3 regions of the Streptomyces sp. NPDC036815 genome follow, and region 3 is predicted to be linked to each of the others. Evidence: riboswitches for the same ligand, from Rfam matches in the RefSeq annotation. Region 3 holds a riboswitch; each other region holds the start of a gene.
What was found. A riboswitch is a leader RNA that binds a small molecule or an ion and turns the genes downstream of it on or off. The one in region 3 is predicted to bind S-adenosylmethionine.
Positions count from the first base shown of each region.

Region 1 (3,839 bases), on a different contig from region 3:
GCCGTCTGCAACAGGTCAATCGGACGAGAATTCTGGGCACGCCCGATCGGTAATATGCGGAGAATTCGCCACGATTCAGGGCAAGACGGGCCAGGCAAAAGCCACATAAGGTTCAAATGGGCAGCGCGCTTTGGCTACTTCTTGTCGACTCCGGGCCGACTTCGTATATGCGCTCGGCATTAACGGCGAAGCACTCTTCCCAACTGTACCGCGCTCAACCATGCAGAATTGCCCCCTCCGTTTCGCGAACGGAGAGGGCAATTCGGGTTAAGCAGGGTTCTTGCGGAAAAGGATCAGCCGCCGGCGACGGCCGGAATGATCGAGACACCCGCGCCGTCCGGGGTCGCCGTCTCCAGGCCCTGCTCGAAGCGGACGTCGTCGTCGTTGACGTACACGTTCACGAAGCGGCGCAGCTTGCCCTGGTCGTCCAGGACGCGGGCGGCGATGCCCGTGTGGTTCTTCTCCAGATCGGCGATGACCTCACCGAGGTTCGCCCCCTCGGCGACGACCTCGGCCTTGCCGCCGGTGTAGGTGCGGAGAATGGTGGGGATGCGGACGTTGACACTCATGGGTTCACCTCGGGGGTACGGGCCCCGGCAGGGGCGCGGGGAACTGCGCGACCAGCCACGGCCGGTCCGCAGCGGAACAAGAAGCTCAGCCGGCCAGACCCGCGGAGCGGAACGCGTCGAGGCTCGGCTTGATCGTCGCCGTCGCCTGAGACCTCTCGGCAACCGCGTCAAGCGTCTTGAGCCCGTCCCCGGTGTTCAACACCACCGTGGTGAGCGAGGGATCGATGAGCCCCGCCTCGACCAGCTTCCGCGTGACGCCCACCGTCACACCGCCGGCGGTCTCCGCGAAGATCCCCTCACTCCGAGCGAGCAGCTCGATCGCGTCGACGACCTGCTCGTCGTTCACGTCCTCCACCGCACCGCCCGTGCGACGCGCGATGTCCAGGACGTACGGCCCGTCGGCCGGGTTGCCGATGGCCAGCGACTTGGCGATCGTGTTCGGCTTCTGGGGGCGTACGACGTCGTGCCCGGCCTTGAAGGCCGCAGACACCGGGGAGCACCCCTCCGCCTGGGCGCCGAAGATCTTGTACGGCTTGTCCTCGACGAGGCCCAGCGCGATGAGCTCCTTCAGCCCCTTGTCGATCTTCGTGAGCTGCGATCCGGAGGCGATCGGGATGACCAGCTGGTCGGGGAGGACCCACCCCAACTGCTCGCAGATCTCGTACGCGAGGGTCTTGGAGCCCTCGCCGTAGTACGGCCGCAGGTTGACGTTGACGAAGCCCCAGCCCTCGCCCAGCGGGTCGCCGATGAGCTCGGAGCAGAAGCGGTTCACGTCGTCGTAGTTGCCCTCGATGCCGACGAGCTCGCCGCCGTACACCGCGGCCATGACGACCTTGCCCTGCTCCAGGTCGTGCGGGATGAACACGCAGGAGCGGAAGCCGGCGCGGGCCGCGGCGGCGCCGACGGCGCCCGCGAGGTTGCCGGTGGAGGAGCAGGAGAGGGTGGTGAAGCCGAAGGCGCGCGCGGCTTCGAGCGCCTGCGCGACGACCCGGTCCTTGAAGGAGTGCGTGGGGTTGCCGGAGTCGTCCTTGACGAACAACTTGCCCTGTTGGACGCCGATTTCCCTGGCGAGGTTGTCGGCCTTGACGAGCTGGGTCCAGCCGGGGTTCAGGTTCGGCTTGTCGGCGACGTCGGCGGGGACGGGCAGGAGCGGGGCGTAACGCCAGATGTTGGCGGGGCCGGCCTCGATCTGCTTGCGCAGGGATTCCGGGTCGCCGAGCGGCAGGTCGTACGCGACTTCGAGGGGGCCGAAACACTCGACGCACGCGAAGATCGGACCGAGCGGGAACTTCGTGCCGCACTCTCGGCAGGAGAGACCCGATGCGGGGCCGAGGTCTACGGAAGAGGTGGTGCTTTCGGTGGCGACAGTCTGCACAGCCATGGAGGCGAGGCCCTTTCTCCTCATCTTCCTCGCGACGCATCTCGCCGCGAGACGGAATTGGCACCTTCCCGGGCCCGGAGCCTCGCGGCGCTGATCGCGCACACGGTGACACTCGCGTCTCGCGACGCGCGGCTGGGTGGTTGCCGGGGCTTCAACGGGCCGTATCCCTCTGCCCCTCTGGATGAGCGGTATTCGATTGTGTGACGCCCGGGGACCCCCGACATGCGTGGGTCACCGGCGTTGTTCAAGACTGTAACCGAAGCCCCGGACCCTTGAGATAGTCGTCCGAACCGCGAGATGGATCACATATGGGAGGACCGCGACCGTGCTGGAAGAGGCCGAGCACTGGCTGAGCAGGCGTTCCTGGTCCGTCGCCGACCGCCCGCTGGACCTTCTGGCCGCCGCCAAACGCGCGTCCGGCACCTCGGTGAGCGTCGTACTGCCCGCGCTCGACGAGGAGGGGACGGTCGGCGACATCGTCGCCGAGATACGCCGCGCGCTGATGGAGGAGGTCCCGCTGGTCGACGAGCTGGTGGTGATCGACTCCGGCTCCACGGACCGTACGGCCGAGGTCGCGGCGGCGGCGGGCGCCAAGGTCGTCCACCGGGACGAGATCCTGCCGCGCCTGGCGCCGGTGCCCGGCAAGGGCGAGGTGCTGTGGCGGTCGCTGCTGGTGACGGGCGGGGACATCGTCGCGTTCGTCGACGCGGACCTGCGGGAGTTCTCCGCGGACTTCGTCTCGGGCATCGTGGGCCCGCTGCTCACCGACCCGGACGTGGCCTTCGTGAAGGCGATGTACGACCGGCCGCTCGGTGCGGCGGCGGGCCAGGGCGGCCGGGTGACGGAGCTGATGGCGCGCCCGCTCCTGAACATGCACTGGCCGCGCCTCGCGGGGTTCGTCCAGCCGCTGGGCGGCGAGTACGCGGCGCGCAGGTCGCTCCTCGAACGGCTGCCGTTCCCCGTCGGGTACGGCGTGGAGCTCGGACTGCTCGTCGACGCGCTGCACACCGTGGGCCTGGACGCGCTCGCGCAGGTCGACGTGGGGGTGCGCAGGCACCGGCACCAGGACGGGCAGGCCCTCGGGCGGATGGCGGCGGCGATCTACCGGACGGCGCAGCTGCGGCTCGCGCGCGGCCATCTCCTGCGGCCCGAACTGACGCAGTTCGAGCGGGGCGGGCAGGGGTTCGTGCCGCGGACGTACGCGGTCGACACGGAGGAGCGGCCGCCGATGACGGATATCGCCGAGTATGCGCGCCGTCGCGTGGCGTAACCTCCGCCGATGATGTGCTTTGCCTACATTGCCCCACTATGTGGATCGGAACGGTGTGGCGCAGAACTGTGCGGGTCGGCGGGGCCGGGCAGGCCAGGAGATTCCTACGGCGGGCCGGTGCGGTGAGCCTCGTCCCCGCCACGCTCGCGGCGGGCGCGCCCGCCGGACGGCTCGCCACGACCGGCGACTCCCGGGCCCTGCTGTACGGCGGGATCGCGGTCGCGCTGTGCGTCGTGGGCGTGCTGCTGCTGGCCGCGGGGCGCGGGCGCGGGGACTGAGCGGCCGGGGACCGAACAGGGGTCGTACGTTTGCCCGTACCCGGGACGGGCTACGTTCTGCCACATGGTCTCCGAGTCCGCATCGTCAGCAGCGCAGGTACTGGTCGCCTCCAACCGCGGCCCCGTCTCGTACACCGTGGGAGAGGACGGGGAGCTGACCGCCAGGCGCGGCGGCGGCGGCCTGGTCTCCGGGCTCAGCGCCATCGGTGACGAGGCGGACGCCCTGTGGGTGTGCGCGGCGCTCGGCGACGGGGACCGCGAGGCGGTGCGGCGCGGCGTCGGCGAGGACGGCGTCCGGATGCTGGACATCGACGCGGACGTCCACGCGGACGCGTACAACG
Region 1 is NZ_JBVJPW010000002.1:386,949-390,787, forward strand. It holds gene ACZ69I_RS07965 (MoaD/ThiS family protein) at 294-569, opposite strand; gene thrC (threonine synthase) at 655-1,950, opposite strand; SAM riboswitch class I at 1,968-2,138, opposite strand; gene ACZ69I_RS07975 (glucosyl-3-phosphoglycerate synthase) at 2,276-3,220, shown strand; gene ACZ69I_RS07980 (hypothetical protein) at 3,259-3,498, shown strand; gene ACZ69I_RS07985 (alpha,alpha-trehalose-phosphate synthase (UDP-forming)) at 3,563-3,839, shown strand, end outside.
Region 1: another riboswitch for S-adenosylmethionine. It lies ahead of thrC (threonine synthase); the one in region 3 lies ahead of ACZ69I_RS16255 (SDR family NAD(P)-dependent oxidoreductase).

Region 2 (3,839 bases), on a different contig from region 3:
CTGGATAGGGTGGTCTCACCCCGAATGACCGGGGTGAGACCACACGGACAGACGAAGACCAGGAGCGGCTATGAACGCTGTGACCCCCGCAGGAGGCGACACCGCGGCGGCCCGTTCCTGGCCCGACGTGCTGAACGGCCTGCTCGACGGGCGGGACCAGAGCGCCGACGACACGGCGTGGGCCATGGACCGCATCATGCGGGGCGAGGCCACCGACGCGCAGATCGCGGGCTTCGTGATCGCGCTGCGGGCCAAGGGCGAGACGGTCGAGGAGATCTCCGGCCTGGTCCGCGCCATGTACGCGCACGCCAACGTCATCGAGGTGCCCGGCCCGACCGTCGACATCGTGGGCACCGGCGGCGACGGGGCCAAGACCGTCAACATCTCCACCATGTCCGCGATCGTCGTCGCGGGAGCGGGCGCGAAGGTCGTCAAGCACGGCAACCGCGCCGCCTCCAGCGCGTCCGGCGCCTCCGACGTCCTCGAGAAGCTCGGCGTCAACCTCGACCTCTCGCCCCGGCGGGTGGTCGAGGTCGCCGAGGAGGCCGGCATCACGTTCTGCTTCGCCGTGAAGTTCCACCCGGCGCTGCGGCACGCGGGCGCCGCGCGCAGCCAGCTGGGGATCAGGACCGTCTTCAACCTCCTCGGTCCGCTCACCAACCCGGCGAAGGTGCGGGCCCAGGCGGTCGGCGTCGCCGACCCCCGGATGGCGCCCATCGTCGCCGGGGTGTTCGCCGAGCGCGGGCACTCCTCGCTCGTCTTCCGCGGCGACGACGGGCTCGACGAACTGACGACCACCTCGACCTCCCGGGTCTGGGTGGTGCGGGACGGCGCCGTGCGCGAGGAGGCCTTCGACCCCCGCGAGGTGGGGATCGGCCTGGTGCCGGTCGAGGCGCTGCGGGGCGCCGACGCCTCGTACAACGCGGAGGTGGCGCTGCGGCTGCTCGACGGCGAGAGCGGGCCGGTGCGGGACGCGGTGCTGCTCAACTCCGCGGCGGCGCTGGTCGCCCTCTCGCCGACCGGTGAGCCGCTCGTGGAGCAGATCCGGGCCGGGATGGCGAAGGCGGCGCAGGCGATCGACTCGGGCGCCGCGAAGCGGGCCCTGGAGCGCTGGGTGGCGGCCAGCAACCGCTGAGACGCCCCCCGTGTGACGTACGGCGCAGTCCGGATTCTGGACTGCGCGTTGCGCGTCGAAGATCGTGTGGCAGGATGCTGCACAGGTCATGAGTGACAGCGACTACGGCCCCGGCCCGCTGTCCGGCAACCCTCCGTCCGTGGCGGGGTGCCCCGGGTGAAGACCAGGTCGTACGCAGCAAGGCGTATGGCAAGCGCGGACCCCTGGACATCGGTGAATGTCCGCCCCTGGGGTCCTGGTCCTCAAGGGAGCAGTCTCGTGAGCAAGCGAATGTGCTAGGGCCTCCGGCCCCTTTCCGCGCACCCTTTTCTCTTCATCACTGCGCCGCCGTACCCCTCTGCCGTACGCGCTCTTCGCAGTGAACTCACTTGCCTCTTACGGGAGTTCGCCATGTCTGTTTCCGCCGTTGCCGCCGACTCGTCCGTCTGCGCCCCGCTGGCCGTCCTCGGCAGGGACGTCACCGTTCCGCTGGTCACCGGCGGCGAGGTGACCTACGCCGCGCTCGACTACGCGGCGAGCGCGCCCGCCCTGCAGCGGGTGTGGGACGACGTGGCCGCGTACGCCCCGTACTACGGCAGCGTGCACCGCGGGGCCGGCTACCTCTCGCAGCTGTCCACCGACCTCTTCGAGAACTCCCGCACGACCGTCGCCGAGTTCCTCGGCTGCCGCGAGGGCGACCAGGTCGTCTTCACCCGGTCCACCACCGACTCGCTGAACCTGCTCGCCGCCGCCCTGCCCGCCGGTTGCGAGGTCTTCGTCTTCGAGACCGAGCACCACGCCTCGCTGCTGCCGTGGCGGGACGCCCGCGTCACCTACCTCGACGCGCCGCGCACCCCCGACGAGGCCGTGCACACCCTGGAGCGCGCCCTCGCCGACCGCGACCCTTCCCCAAGCTCTCAGCTTCGTTCGAGCAGGGGAGGCCCCAATGGGCCCGCCCTGGTGTGCGTGACCGGCGCCTCCAACGTCACCGGCGAGCTCTGGCCCGTGCGTGAACTGGCCGCCGCCGCGCACGCCCACGGTGCCCGGATCGTGCTCGACGCCGCCCAGCTCGCGCCCCACCACCCCGTCTCCATCGACGAGTTGGACGTCGACTGGGTCGCGTTCTCCGGCCACAAGCTGTACGCGCCCTTCGGCTCGGGCGTCCTCGCGGGCCGCTCCGACTGGCTGCGCGCCGCCGAGCCCTACCTCGCGGGCGGCGGCGCCTCGCGGAAGGTGGCGCGACGCCCCAAGGAGGCAGGCGGCGGCGTGGACGTGGAGTGGCACGACACCGCGGCCCGCCACGAGGCCGGTTCGCCCAACGTCATCGGCGTCTACTCCATCGCCTCCGCCTGCAAGGCGCTCACCGACGCGGGCTTCGACGAGCTCGTCGCCCGTGAGCAGCACCTGATCGCGAAGGTGCGCGAGGGCCTCGCCGAGGTACCGGCCGTGCGGGTGCTCTCGCTGTTCGGGGACGACGCGCCGCGCGTGGGCGTCATCTCCTTCGTCGTCGACGGCTGGAACAGCTCGCACTTCGCCGCCGCGCTCTCCGCCGAGTACGGGATCGGCGTACGGGACGGCCTGTTCTGCGCCCACCCGCTGGTGCGCACCCTGCTCGGCGGCGAGTCCGACGAGCCCGGCGAGTGCGGTGCCCCCGAGGCCGCGCCCGGCGAGAAGTCGCTGAACGCCATTCGGGTGAGCTTCGGCGCGGGCACCCCCGACGAGCACGTCGAGCGCTTCGTGCGCGCGGTCAAGGAGCTGGTGGCGGACGGCGCCCGGTGGAACTACCGCACCGAGGACGGGCGTTGCGTGCCGGACACCGGCGCGGCCGCCTGACCGGACGGGCGCGGGCGGGCGCGGACGGCGCCTAGGAGTCGAGGCCGATCGCGAAGGCCGCTTCCAGGTCGTGCTGCGAGTACGTACGGAACGCCACGTGGGTGTCGGTCCCCTCGACGCCGGGGATCTTGCTGATCCGGCCGGGGATGACGTCCGCCAGGTCGTCGTGGCGCGGCACCCGCACCATCGCGATCAGGTCGTACGTACCGGTCACGGAGAAGACCTCACTGACGGAGTCCAGCGCGGCGATCGACTCGGCGATCTCCGGAATCCGGTCCACGCTGGTCTTGATGAGCACGATCGCGGTGATCACGGCTGGCTGTCTCCCTCGGTGGCCGGTGCACTGCCTTTCACATGCACTCTAGTCCTCCGGGCCACCCACCCCCACGCGACGAGGAACCCGAGCGAGAAGCCCACGAGATGCGCCAGATAGGCGACTCCCGTGCCGTTGCCGCCCTGCCCCGCGGCCAGCCACTGCAGCGTCACCCAGAACGGCAGCACCACCCACGCCGGAAAGCGCAGCGGCAGGAAGAAGAGGAACGGGAAGAGGCTGGTGACCCGCGCGCGTGGGAAGAGATAGAGGCAGGCACCGAGGACGGCGGAGATCGCCCCCGACGCTCCCACGAGCGTCTGGTCGGAGCCCGCGTGCGCGGCCGCGTAGGCGAGCAGGGCGAGATATCCGCAGCAGAGGTAGAAGAAGGCGTACCGGAGGTGGCCCATGCGTTCCTCGACCATGACCCCGAACACGTACAAGAAGAGCATGTTCCCCAGCAGATGAAGCCAGCTGCCGTGCACGAACAGGGCGGTGAACGGGCCGAGGGCGGCGCTCGGGGCACCGCTGAACAGTTCGACGGGTACCACTCCCCACCGCTCGAAGTAGACCTGTTGCGCA
Region 2 is NZ_JBVJPW010000001.1:918,998-922,836, forward strand. It holds gene trpD (anthranilate phosphoribosyltransferase) at 71-1,135, shown strand; SAM riboswitch class IV at 1,220-1,337, shown strand; gene ACZ69I_RS04075 (aminotransferase class V-fold PLP-dependent enzyme) at 1,526-2,947, shown strand; gene ACZ69I_RS04080 (Lrp/AsnC family transcriptional regulator) at 2,979-3,260, opposite strand; gene ACZ69I_RS04085 (rhomboid family intramembrane serine protease) at 3,257-3,839, opposite strand, start outside.
Region 2: another riboswitch for S-adenosylmethionine. It lies ahead of ACZ69I_RS04075 (aminotransferase class V-fold PLP-dependent enzyme); the one in region 3 lies ahead of ACZ69I_RS16255 (SDR family NAD(P)-dependent oxidoreductase).

Region 3 (3,839 bases):
CGACCGGGCGGCGAAGAGGACGCGCTTCTCGGTGCCTGAGGGGGCGTCGAGGTGCGGCCCGAGCCGACGTGACGAGGCCCGCTGCCCGCTGCCCGCTGCCCGCTGCCCGCTGCCCGCTGCCCGCTGCCCGCTGCCCGCTGCCCGCTGCCCGCTGCCCGCTTCGGGAGTGTTCATCCTAGTTCGTCGGGGTGCGGCGCGTGACCCGTTTCCGCTTTTCGGGGCGGGTATGTGGGGGTCGGCGGGCGGCATGCCGGAGATCGTACCGGCCCCGTACCGGCCCGCAGCATAGACCTGCGGCGGAGGCGCCCTGCGACCGGAGGCGGATCCGGAACGGATCGGGCGCGTATTAGCGTGGACGGAACAGATCGATCGACAGGATCCGAGGTGCCCGGCCCATGCCAAGCCGCAGCGAGAGCCGTACCCAGCTCATCGAGTCACTCATGGAGCGGTTCCCGCACGTGCCGCGGGAAGCCGTCATCAAGGAGGATCTGCTGCGCGGCGGCATCGCCTTCGACGAGTCGGCGCTCAGCGACAACGAGGGCGGTGACGTCAAGCCGAAGTCGTACTTCATCTTCTCCTTCGACCACGGCACGCTCCCCGAGCTCGGCGCCGCCGCGCTGCGCCGCCCCCCGGAGGAGATCGTCCTCACCGGCGGCCCCTACGGGCTGCGCCGCACCGTCGTGTCGGTCCGCGTGAACCCGGCGTCGCCCTACCGCGTGGCCGCCGACGACAACGGCGTCCTCGGCCTCTACCTGGACGGCGTCCGCATCTCCGACGTGGGCCTGCCGCCGATGCCGGACTACTACCGGCACACCTTGGAGAACGGGAAGTCCGTGATGGAGGTGGCGCCCACCATCCAGTGGGGCTACCTGATCTACCTGACGGTCTTCCGGGTCTGCCAGTACTTCGGCGCCAAGGAGGAGTGCCAGTACTGCGACATCAACCACAACTGGCGCCAGCACAAGGCCGCGGGCCGCCCCTACACCGGCGTGAAGCCCGTGGAGGAAGTCCTTGAGGCGCTCGCGATCATCGACAAGTACGACACCGCGAAGTCCTCCACCGCCTACACCCTCACCGGCGGCGCCATCACCTCGCAGATCGGCGGCAAGGACGAGGCGGACTTCTACGGCCAGTACGCGAAGGCCATCGAGGAGCGCTTCCCCGGCCGCTGGATCGGCAAGGTCGTCGCCCAGGCGCTGCCCAAGGCGGACGTGCAGCGCTTCCACGACTACGGCGTGCGGATCTACCACCCGAACTACGAGGTGTGGGACCCGTACCTGTTCGAGCGCTACTGCCCCGGCAAGGAGCGCTACGTGGGCCGTGACGAGTGGCACCGCCGCATCCTGGACTCCGCCGACGTCTTCGGGCCGCGCAACGTCATCCCGAACTTCGTGGCGGGCGTCGAGATGGCCGAGCCGTTCGGCTTCAAGACCGTCGACGAGGCCATCGACTCCACCGTCGAGGGGCTGCAGTACTTCATGTCGCGCGGCATCACGCCCCGCTTCACCACCTGGTGCCCGGAGCCGACGACCCCGCTCGGCAAGGCGAACCCGCAGGGCGCGCCGCTGGAGTACCACGTGCGTCTCCTCGAGGCGTACCGCGCGACGATGGAGGCCAACGGCCTGACGTCGCCGCCCGGTTACGGCCCGGCGGGCCCCGGCAACGCGGTCTTCTCGGTGAGTTCGTTCATGGACAGCCTCCCCGCGGAGAAGGCCGCTCCGGAGGACGCCATCGCCCCCGCCACGGCCCAGTAGCCGCGTCCGGAGGCCTGCCCGGGAGCCGGGAGGAATCCCCGGGCAGGCCTCCGCGAGACCGTGTTACGGTCGGGACGGGTCACGAGTTCCAGCGTCAAGCCCCGGCTCGCTGGACGGCACCCCGCTCCGTCGCGGGTGCCCCGGGTGACGACCCGCCCCGTGCGACGTGCGCGGGGAACGGCGGATCACCGGGGTCGACGACACCGGGGTCCACGACTCCGGAGGCGCTCCATGACGCACTCGCACCCCACCCCGACCCCTCCCGCGCGGCACCGGATTCCGGCGCCCCACGGCACGGCCGTCCCCGGTCGGGAGGTCGACGTCCTGCTCTCCTCGTACGACGTACGCGACGACGGCCTGATCCCGCTCCACGTGCTCGGCCCGACCCTCGGCGCCCCGGCCCGCGCTGCGCACCGCCGACCCGGAGTGGCTGCGGGCCCAGCTGCGCGCCCACCCCGGCGTCGTCCAGTGGGAGCCGGGCCGCAATCTTTTGCGGCTGCGGCGCGGTACGGGCCGCGCCACCCTGATCCACCTCGCCCCGCCCTCCCGGCCGGTGAAGATCACCGCTTCGTAGGATGACGGCGTGATCCGGACGCGGGCGATCCCCGCGTCCGGGCGGCGCGACAGTCAGCCACCCAGAGCCGGAGGTCCCCCGTGCAGCACCACCCCGTCACCGTCGTCACCGGCGGCAGCCGCGGTATCGGCGCCGCTGTCTGCGCCCGTCTCGCCGAGGACGGCCACGACGTGGCCATCGGCTACCGCGCGAACGCGACAGCCGCCGAGGAGGTCGCTGCGACGGTCCGCGCGGCCGGCCGCCGCTGCGTCGCCGTACAGGTCGACACCGCCGACGAGGCCGACGTCGACCGTCTCTTCGACACCGCCGCGGCCGAGCTCGGCCCGGTCACCGGACTGGTCAACAACGCCGGTGTGGGCGGCCCCGTGGGCCCCCTCGCCGACGCCGACGCCGAGGGCATGCGCCGGGCCCTCGACGTGAACGTCCTCGGCTATCTGCTCTGCGCCCGGCGCGCGGTGCGGGACATGAAGGCCCGCGGCGGTGGTGCGATCGTGAACATCTCGTCCGCCGCGGCCACCCTCGGAGCTCCCGGCGAGTACGTCCACTACGCGGCAGCCAAAGGCGCCGTCGACACGATGACGGTCGGCCTGTCCAAGGAGGTCGCGGGGGACGGCATCCGCGTCAACGCCGTTGCCCCCGGCGTCATCTGGACCGAGTTCCACGCCGACCCCGAACGCCCCGCGAAGCTCGCGGCGGGCATCCCCCTGGGTCGCTCCGGCCGGCCCTCGGAGGTGGCGGCGGCCGTCGCGTGGCTGCTCTCGGACGACGCCTCGTACGCGAGCGGCACGGTGCTGCGGGTGGCGGGCGGCCGCTGACCTCGCCCGACGGGGGCGGGCCGAACTCTCGTACGCTGCGGGCATGATCACTGGTTCCGCCGCCCTCGCGCAGGGCGTCCTCATCCGGCCCCTCACGCTCGACGACGCGGCGGGACTCGCCAGGGCCCGCCGCCGCAACCGTGCTCATCTCAGCCCCTGGGAGCCGGTGCGACCTGCCTCCTTCGACACCACGGCGGGGCAGGCGGAGCGGATCGGGAGCCAGTTGGAGGAGTGCCGGGCGGGCCGGGCCGCGCACTGGGTCCTGGAGAGCGGCGGGGAGATCGTCGGCCATACCGAGCTGACGAACGTCGTGCTGGGCCCGGCGCGCAGGGGCAGCCTCGGCTACTGGATCGACGCGGAGCACGTGGGCCGCGGCCTCGCCTCCGCCGCCGTGCGGCACGTCTGCGCGGCGGCGGACGGCGAGTTCGGCCTGCACCGGGTGGAGGCGTGCACCCTCCTCGACAACACGGCGTCGCAGCGCGTGCTGGCGAAGTGCGGTTTCGTGGAGTACGGGATGGCGCCGGGCTACCTGCACATCAACGGCGCCTGGCGCGACCACCGCCTCTTCCACAACATCCTCAACGACCGGCCGGCGTAGGGAGGTTAGGGACCGGGTCGACCGGGCCCGGTTCCTCAGACGATGTTCTCCGCGACCTCCGCCTGCTCCCGGTCGGAGCCGTACGCCTGCGGCGTGCT
Region 3 is NZ_JBVJPW010000006.1:345,414-349,252, reverse strand. It holds gene ACZ69I_RS16265 (translation initiation factor 2) at 1-174, opposite strand, end outside; gene ACZ69I_RS16260 (radical SAM protein) at 396-1,754, shown strand; SAM riboswitch class IV at 1,832-1,941, shown strand; gene ACZ69I_RS16255 (SDR family NAD(P)-dependent oxidoreductase) at 2,409-3,143, shown strand; gene ACZ69I_RS16250 (GNAT family N-acetyltransferase) at 3,187-3,741, shown strand; gene ACZ69I_RS16245 (amino acid permease) at 3,777-3,839, opposite strand, start outside.